DNA from 2 places in the Streptomyces sp. NPDC018833 genome. Region 2 is predicted to be linked to the other one. Evidence: riboswitches for the same ligand, from Rfam matches in the RefSeq annotation. Region 2 holds a riboswitch; the other holds the start of a gene.
The links. Region 2 has a riboswitch for cyclic di-AMP ahead of ACH5AF_RS02865 (hypothetical protein). Riboswitches for the same ligand answer to the same signal wherever they lie in the genome.
Positions count from the first base shown of each region.

Region 1 (4,493 bases), on a different contig from region 2:
TCGGCAACGGCTTCTACGGCGGGCTTCAGTTCTCGCAGCAGACGTGGGAGGACTTCGGCGGCACGGTGTACGCGTCGAGCGCCGACCTGGCGAGCCGTTCGCAGCAGATCGCCGTCGCGGAGAGGGTGCTGGAAGCCAAAGGCCCCGAGGCCTGGCCCGTCTGCGCCTCGATCGCCGGCCTGACGGACGACGGCGCCGCGACCGGCGTCGACCCCGGAGACACCCTGCCGCTGCCGGACGCGAACTCGGAGCCCGACGCCGAAACGAATCCCGAAGCCGGTCCCGACGCAAGCGCGTCGGCCGATTCCGCCGACCCGTCCACCGGCCATGCGCAGGGCTCGGGGCGGGCCGCCGCGCCGGACGCGTCGACGACCCCCGCACCCAAGGACGGCGACGCCTCGAGGCCCCCCTCGTCCGATCCGGCCGACTCGTCCGGCGTGTATGAGCCGGGTGCTCCAGGCAGCGGCGAGGCGTCCGACGGGGCGACGGGCAAGCACCGTGGCACGCCCGCGCCGGACGATGCCGAAACGGGCATCGAGGGCAATGAGCGCGATAGCGGGCGTCATGCTTCACGGGGTGACGGATCGGCGCGTGACGGGGCAACGGGTGGCGCGTCCGACGGCGCCTACACCGTCCGGGAGGGCGACACCCTGTGGGCCATCGCCGAGGAGCGGGAGGTGCCCGGCGGCTGGAGCGCCCTCTACGAGGCGAACGAGGCGACCGTCGGTGCCGACCCCGACCTCATCCGGCCCGGTCAGAGCCTCGATGTCGGCCTGAACCGACCGTAGTTCGGGCGTCGATTCGCCGGTATATGTCCGATCTGTGCAAGTGAGACAAGGGTCTCTTTGCTGCAACTGCCGGATCTGGCCCAGCAAATTCGCCCAAGCCGTGCCCGACCTGCGCAAACACCTTCTTATTGGAGGGTGGTTCGGGCGATTTCTCCCCGATGTTCGACTTTGAACATCGGGGAGTGGTGTGTTTACGGTCTGAACCGCTCGCCATCGCGGGCACCGTCGACCGTCACGCCGAATCCTGCCGTCGGTCGGGGGGAACAGTCGTCGCTCAGTGCGCCGAAGGCAGGAGCGGGGGACCCAAGGTAAGTGCCGGTCCCGGTCGTCGATCACGACGGCCGTGAACGGCTTGGGGTGAAGCCGCGCGATGCACGATCGCGCGGCCGGGCAGCTCGTCCACAGGTCCTGACGGACCCGGGGACACCCACCGGCCCGAACCCGACAGCTCACCTCGCAGGCGTCGGTGAGGAGAAGCTCCATGCTGCGTTCCAGCAAGGCCGCGCACCGCCGTCCGTCGAAGGTCGCCCGTATCGCCACACTCGCCGGCGTCGCCGGTGCCGCCATCGCCGCCCCGCTGCTTGGTGCCACCTCGGCATCCGCCGCCACCGCCTCCGAGTGGGACGCCGTCGCCCAGTGCGAGTCCGGCGGTAACTGGTCCATCAACACCGGCAACGGCTACTACGGCGGCCTGCAGTTCTCCGCCTCCACCTGGGCCGCCTACGGCGGCACCGCCTACGCCGCCAGCGCCGACCAGGCCTCCAAGTCGCAGCAGATCGCGATAGCCGAGAAGGTCCTCGCCGGCCAGGGCAAGGGCGCCTGGCCGAGCTGCGGCGTCAACCTCTCCAGCGCCCCCTACAACGGCGGCTCCGCCGAGCCTGCGCAGCCCGCCGCCCAGCCGGCCGAGCGCGCCGAGGCCCCGACCACCCGCTCCGAGCGCGCCGAGGCCCCCGCCCCGAAGAAGGCCGCCGCCAAGCCCGTCAAGAAGGGCGACGGCGAGTACAAGGTCAAGGCCGGGGACACCCTGGGCAAGATCGCCGAGGCCGAGAAGGTCAAGGGCGGCTGGAAGAAGCTGTTCGACCTCAACAAGGACATCATCGACGACGCCGATGTCATCTACCCGGGTCAGCAGCTCCACCTGAGCTGACCCGCCGACCGGGCCGGCGGCTCCATGCGAGCCGCCGCGCGCCCGCTGTCCGCGCCCGCGCGCGGACACTCCCCAGCACCCCGGCCTGGCGCACCTTCCCCCGTTGCGCCGGGCCGGGGTTCGGCCATGAGGGCTTACTTACGAGTAGCTTGCGGGTGTTTTGTCCGGCACGCCCAGCGTTCATGCCCTTTTTCGTCCCACGGGGCGGGCATCGGCCGGGCTTTGCCCCCGCGCCGGTTAGGCTCTTGCCGCAAGGCCAAGCAGACCTCTGCATATTTCTCGCGTCACATCCCAGAAGGAGATGCTCGTGCCGTCCATCGACGTCGTCGTAGCCCGGGAAATCCTGGACTCCCGAGGCAACCCCACGGTCGAGGTCGAGGTTGGCCTCGACGACGGCAGCACGGGTCGTGCTGCTGTTCCGTCCGGCGCCTCCACCGGTGCGTTCGAGGCCATTGAGCTCCGCGACGGTGACCAGAACCGCTACCAGGGCAAGGGTGTCGAGAAGGCCGTCCTCGCCGTCATCGAGCAGATCGGCCCGGAGCTCGTCGGCTACGACGCCACCGAGCAGCGCCTGATCGACCAGGCGATGTTCGACCTGGACGCCACCGACAACAAGGCCTCGCTCGGCGCGAACGCCATCCTCGGCGTCTCCCTCGCCGTCGCACACGCCGCCTCCGAGGCGTCCGACCTGCCGCTCTTCCGCTACCTCGGCGGCCCGAACGCGCACCTGCTGCCCGTTCCGATGATGAACATCCTGAACGGCGGCTCGCACGCCGACTCCAACGTGGACATCCAGGAGTTCATGATCGCTCCGATCGGTGCGGAGTCCTTCTCCGAGGCCCTGCGCTGGGGCACCGAGGTCTACCACACCCTCAAGAAGGTGCTGAAGACCAAGGGCCTGTCCACCGGTCTCGGCGACGAGGGCGGCTTCGCGCCGAACCTCGACTCCAACCGCGCCGCCCTCGACCTCATCCTCGAGGCCATCAAGGAGGCCGGCTACACCCCGGGCAAGGACATCGCGCTCGCGCTCGACGTCGCCGCGTCCGAGTTCTACAAGGACGGCGCGTACGAGTTCGAGGGCAAGGCCCGCTCCGCCGCCGAGATGACCGAGTACTACGCGGAGCTCGTCGCCGCCTACCCGCTCGTCTCCATCGAGGACCCGCTGTTCGAGGACGACTGGGCCGGCTGGAAGGTCATCACCGACAAGCTCGGCGCCAAGGTGCAGCTCGTCGGCGACGACCTGTTCGTCACCAACCCGGAGCGCCTGGCCCGCGGCATCGAGGAGGGCACCGCCAACGCCCTGCTCGTCAAGGTCAACCAGATCGGTTCGCTGACTGAGACCCTGGACGCCGTCGAGCTCGCCCAGCGCAACGGCTTCAAGTGCATGATGTCCCACCGCTCCGGCGAGACCGAGGACGTCACCATCGCCGACCTGGCCGTCGCCACCAACTGCGGCCAGATCAAGACCGGCGCCCCCGCCCGCTCCGAGCGCGTCGCCAAGTACAACCAGCTGCTGCGCATCGAGGAGATCCTCGACGACGCCGCGGTGTACGCGGGCCGCTCGGCGTTCCCCCGCTTCAAGGGCTGATCACCGGCCGACGCCCTGTCGTCCGTACGTCCCCGGCCACGGTCCCGTACCGTGTCCGGGGACGTACGCGTGTGAAGGGGAGGCGAGAGAGATGGCCCGCAGGACGGAGCCGGACCGGTTCTCCACCGCGACCAGGCTGCGACTGCTCGGCGAGCAGACCGCCGCCCGCGTCTACCGCTCGCAGAGCCGCCGCCAGGCCCGCCGCTCCCGGCTCACCGGCCGCGCCGCGTTCCTCGCACTGGTCGTCTGCTCCCTCGTCGTCGCCCTCGCGTACCCGATGCGCCAGTACGTCTCCCAGCGCGCCGAGATCGCCGAAGAGAAACGCCGGATGGCCGAGGCCCGCGAGCGGGTCGAGGAGCTCCGGGACGAGAAGGCGCGCCTGAACGACGACATGTACATCCGGCGGCTGGCGCGCGAGCATCTGCACTATGTACTCCCCGGTGAGACCGGTTACACGGTGATCGACCCCGAGACCGCCGAGGAGCGCATCGAGGACGACGGCGCGGCGGACCGGCCCTGGTACTCCAACGTCTGGAACGGCGTGGACAACGCCGACCGCAAGTAGCCACCCAGCAGCGAACACAGCAACAAGGCAGGCATGGAAACCCCTCCTCCCACCACCGAGCACACCGCGCCGACCGACGCGGACATCGCCGCGTTCGAGCAGCAGCTCGGCCGGCCGCCGCGCGGACTGCGCGCCATCGCCCACCGGTGCCCCTGCGGGCAGCCGGATGTCGTCGAGACCGCACCCCGTCTGCCGGACGGGACGCCCTTCCCCACGCTGTACTACCTGACCTGCCCGCGTGCCGCTTCCGCGATCGGCACGCTGGAGGCGAACGGCGTCATGAAGGAGATGCAGGCCCGCCTGGCCACGGACCCCGAGCTGGCCGCCGCCTACCGCGCCGCGCACGAGGACTACATCGCACGCCGCGACGCGATCGAGGTGCTGCAGGGCTTCCCCAGCGCGGGC
Region 1 is NZ_JBIRZM010000003.1:508,022-512,514, forward strand. Features, by position in the region: gene ACH5AF_RS09500 (transglycosylase family protein) at 1-788, shown strand, start outside; cyclic di-AMP (ydaO/yuaA leader) riboswitch at 1,059-1,266, shown strand; gene ACH5AF_RS09505 (transglycosylase family protein) at 1,270-1,935, shown strand; gene eno (phosphopyruvate hydratase) at 2,237-3,523, shown strand; gene ACH5AF_RS09515 (septum formation initiator family protein) at 3,615-4,088, shown strand; gene ACH5AF_RS09520 (DUF501 domain-containing protein) at 4,122-4,493, shown strand, end outside.
Region 1: another riboswitch for cyclic di-AMP. It lies ahead of ACH5AF_RS09505 (transglycosylase family protein); the one in region 2 lies ahead of ACH5AF_RS02865 (hypothetical protein).

Region 2 (4,493 bases):
CTCGTCCGCTCCAGCCCGCGAGAGCAACCGAACGATGAATAACCGCAGGTCAACGAAGTAACCAAGTGCGGATCAGCGCATCGCCGTTGAACTCACGAGCAGCGGATTCAGTCCGTTGGCCCAAAGTCCTGAATCCGCGCCTCTGATGAGACGTATCCACAGGTCACAGGCCTGAGCAGTGGGGCGGGTGGGACTCGAACCCACGGCCGACGGATCATGAGTCCTTTAAGGATCTTGACGGCCCTTGCCGATCCGCGCTCATCCATGACGTCTTAGCGGGTCAGACTGGGTGAGTCAGGTTGGTGCTTCTCGACCCTTGCTCGTCTGTTCCTGTCCTTGCGTCCCGAACGCGACCCGAACACAACTGGATGGACGGGGACGCGGTGCTGCGCTGGGGCTGCCGCACGCCGCACTGGCGGAGTTGTACGCAGTGGACCGCTCCACCGTCTCCGGCGCGATCCGCGAGGTCCGCCCGTTGCTGAACACTTGCGGCTTCGTCGTCCTCGACCGGTCCGGGATACACCTGCGTACGCTGGAGGACCTGCTCGAGGACCAGCTCACACCGCAGTACTCAAAGCCAGCCAGGCTGCGACGGCTTCGGCGATGGGCTGGCCGGTCTCCAGTTGGACGAAGCCGAACTGCCCGCCCTGATTGCACTCCAGGAACCACCAAGTGCCGTCACCGTCCTCAGCGAAGTCGAAGGCGCCGTAGGCGAGCTGGGCGAGGGACATGTAGGCGCGGACCGCCTGCGCGATGCGGGTGGGTACCTTGACCGGAGCCCAGGCACCGCCGTTGTCGGTGAAACGCCAGTCCACCTGGTCGGGGTCGGACGCCCTCCGCGCAGCGAACAGCTCGTCCCCCACACAGGTCAGCCGGATGTCCGCACACTTGGGCACGCGCTGCTGCAGGAGCGTGGGGCCGGCGGTCACTCCGTCGAAGTCGGCGTCCGGCTCGACGGGGGTGGTGGGTAGTGCCAGCGGCGGGTCGCTGGGATGCGCTCCCGAAACCGGCTTCACGACGAGGTCCGGGTACTGGGCGGCGAACTCGCGTGCAATCTGCGGAAAGCTGGTGATCAGCGTGGGGGGTACCGCGAAGCCGCTGCGGTGGGCGACGCGTAGCTGCCATGGTTTCCAGCGGGCTTGCGCGGCGGCGACCGGGTGGTTCATCCAGCGCACGCCAGCGCAGTTCAGCGTTCCGTACAGGGCCTGTTCGGCCTCGGCTGTGAGCCATGCGGACTGATGGGCGGCATGCGCTGCCGGACGGCCGGGCCTGCGTACCCATATCGAACGCAGTCCGCTCATGCTCACCACACGACCACCGGCCGACAGGTGTCCGTCGAAGTCGCCCCGCACGTATTCGGCCGACAGGGCAGCCTGGCCCGGGAGGTCGGCAGGGTCCAGGCGTACGACCGGGACTCCCACATTATCCAGGGCGGACACCACCATGTCCGCGGTCACGTCCTCGGCGCAGGTCAGTACGAGCACGGTCATGGGGCCGTCAGTCATCGAAGTGCGTTTGGGAACCGGCGGTGGACGTGGTGGTGCCGCACGCCAGCAGCAGGTCGCGGTCGCTGATGGCCGGGCGCCCATCGGGCAGGACGTTCAATTGACGTGTGGGGTCATAGGCGTAAGGGACCACGGCCGGCGGGCGCACGGCGGGACGGGCGTAGTTCAAGGCGAACGGTCTCATCATGTCTCCTCTTGCGTGCCGGGTGGGGCGGCAGGCTCCGAACGTGCTCATCGGGCAGGGTCGTTGAATAGGTTGTGGCATGCGGTCATGCGTCGTCCCGGTCGGGAGACGGCGGTCGGATCATCGACAACGATCGGGTGTGGCGGCGGGCAGCCGCCCATAGCGTCCATCCGACCGACGACAGCCGCTGGTATCCGGGTTCGCCGAGTGGGCAGCGAGTACGTCTTCGCCAAGCACGCCGCCGGGGGAGGTACTGCAGGCCACCGGCTGCTGTGGGGTCTACGGCTGAGGTCGCACCGCACTGACCCTGCGGCGAACCGTCGACCAGGGTGACGTGTCAGGTCTCCACGCCGTGGTCCCGCAGCCAGTCCAGCGGGTCGACGGCGGACCGTATTACGGGGTGGTGGGCCTCTCGACGTGCAGGTGGGGCCCACTGACAGTGCCGGTGGCACCGGAGAGTGCGACGCGCACGCCCCTTCTCCACGGTGGCGCCCGATGACCCATCGATACGGGACAGGTGCGCGTACTGCGTGTACTCGCCGTCGTCGTGCTTGACGACGACCTCGTAGCAGAACCCGTCGTCCCAGCCCGTCGAGGCCACGGTGCCGCCGGTGGCTGCCCTTGCGGTGGCGCCGACCAGCACGGCGAAGTCCCGGCCGGTGTGCCGCTGGACCGGAGGTCGCCACTGTCTGCGAAGCCGGCGGTCAGGGTGCCCCCGTCGACCGGGGTACGGCGGTCGGGGCCGTCTCCTCCGTGTTCGAGCCGTACGATGCCCCGATCGCCGTCGTGGTGCCGGTATCGGTGTCGGTGGGGCGGTCCATCGTCAGCTTCAGTGCGATCGACAGCAGGTCCGGGTCGTCGCCTATGACGGACTTGTTGTCCGCATAGAGCTGTTGCCAGCCGCCCTCGGCCCCCTGTTCCTCCGCGATGGCGGACAGAGAGTCGCCGGAGGCGACGGTACAGGTGTCGCCGTCACCGTCCAGAGCATTGGCGGTGCCGGCTCCGATGACCGGCGGCCCGACGGCCGCCGCGACCGCAGAGGCACGGCTGACGAGCTGCCGGGTGGTGGTCTGGGGGCGTGGGGCGCGGTGTCGTCCGACTGCAGATATCAAGGTTGCTCCGTACTCCGAACGCCTGCGAGGTGAGCTGTCGGGTTCGGGCTGGAGAAACGCCCGGCCGTGGTTCTCACGGCTTCACCCCAAGCCGGCCGGGTACGCGTTGTCCCGTACGGCGCAGATGGGTCCCCCGCTCCTGCCTGCGGTGTGGTGATGTGCTGCCGCGCGCCGGGGGCAGGATTCGGCGGACCGACCACGCGGTGTTCGACTGATCCGAACACCGAGCACGTTAGGGGGACCTCGTGTTCGAGCACAAGGTCTCCATAAGCGGACTCGCATCAACTGTCTTTTCTTACAAGAGAGTTCGTGATACGTAGGCCCGGTACCCCCGGTAAGGGGGGATGCGTGCACACGTTTGCGTGTGAGCCATCCAGTCTGCTATGCCCTTGTCGACCCGCGCCGACATCGCGTTCGGCGGGCCGCCATCGGCTGCGTCGAGCACGACGCCCCGGTTCTTTCGGGCACGCTGCGCGACAACCTGCTGCTCGGCAACACCAATGCCGATGACAACGCGCTGCGCGAGGAGCACGGCACTCCATCCGCGGCCAAACAGCGGCGGCACGACCGGGCCGCGACACGGCCGGGCTCATCCTGGGCGAGGCGATGACATGACAGCCGTAGTCGCGGATCCCCTTGTCCCAACCGGGGTATGGCCGAGCACGCGACGCCTGCGCGCGGCGCTGCGCGCCAACGCCGTGTTCTCGCTGGTGTGCGGCACGGTGCTGCTGGCCGCCGGCTGGCGCGTGGCCGAGCCGTGGGGCCTCGGGCCGGTCGGCGTGCCGCCCGCGGTGGGTGCTGGGGTAGCCGGGTTCGGGGCACTGGTGGCGTGGGTGGCGGTTCAGCCCACCGGGCCGTTGGTGCGGTGGGCCGCCCTGATCGTGGCCTCGGACATCGCCTGGGTCTCAGGCAGCACGGTGCTGATGGTGTGGCATCCGCTGCCATGGCCGGGGGCGGTCGCGGCCACGGTGGTAGCCGCCGCTGTCGCGGCCCTGGTGGCCGCGCAGATCGCCGGCTAGTAGCGGTGAGCCGCGACGACCCGCTGGGCGACGTGGAGGTGGTGGAAGCTTCCCGGATCGTTGCCACCCTCACCGGAGCGGGTGTGGCCGCTGCTGACCGATCATGACCTGGAGGATCGCCGGATCACGCGTCGGGCCTACCTGGACGCGAACGCTGCGTTGCGCGAGGGCCGCAAGGGCAAGCGGAAGATCACCAGCGCCGCGACGATGCACCGCATCAACGCCACCCTCAGCTCGTTCCTGGGCAGCGGCATCAAGCGGGGTGAGTACTCGACCAACTGGGCTGCGATGGTCGAGCTGCCGGCGGTCAAGCGGCCCAAGGCGCTGGTCTGGACAGCAGAGCGGGTCGAAGAGTGGAAGCGCACGGACCAGAAGCCAAGTCCGGTCATGGTCTGGACGCCGGAGCAGACCGGCCAGTTCCTCGACTTCGTCCACGACAACCGGCTCTGCGCCATGTGGCACGCCTTCATCTTCCGTGGCCCGCGCCGCGGCGAGATGTGCGCCCTGCCCTGGCCGGAGGTCAGCCTGACCGGCTCCTGGTTCCGCATCTCCGCGCAGATCGTTGAGATCGCCTACCGCCAGTACGACGAAGCCCCGAAGCAGGAGAGCGTGCGCACCGTCACGCTCGACTCCCGGACCCGCGAGCTGTGGCGTGAGTGGCGGATCCGCCAGG
Region 2 is NZ_JBIRZM010000001.1:618,515-623,007, reverse strand. Features, by position in the region: gene tgmB (ATP-grasp ribosomal peptide maturase) at 558-1,490, opposite strand; gene tgmA (putative ATP-grasp-modified RiPP) at 1,498-1,689, opposite strand; gene ACH5AF_RS02870 (M23 family metallopeptidase) at 2,027-2,332, opposite strand; gene ACH5AF_RS02865 (hypothetical protein) at 2,394-2,801, opposite strand; cyclic di-AMP (ydaO/yuaA leader) riboswitch at 2,805-2,962, opposite strand; gene ACH5AF_RS02860 (hypothetical protein) at 3,166-3,411, shown strand; gene ACH5AF_RS02855 (hypothetical protein) at 3,413-3,820, shown strand; gene ACH5AF_RS02850 (hypothetical protein) at 3,881-4,493, shown strand, end outside.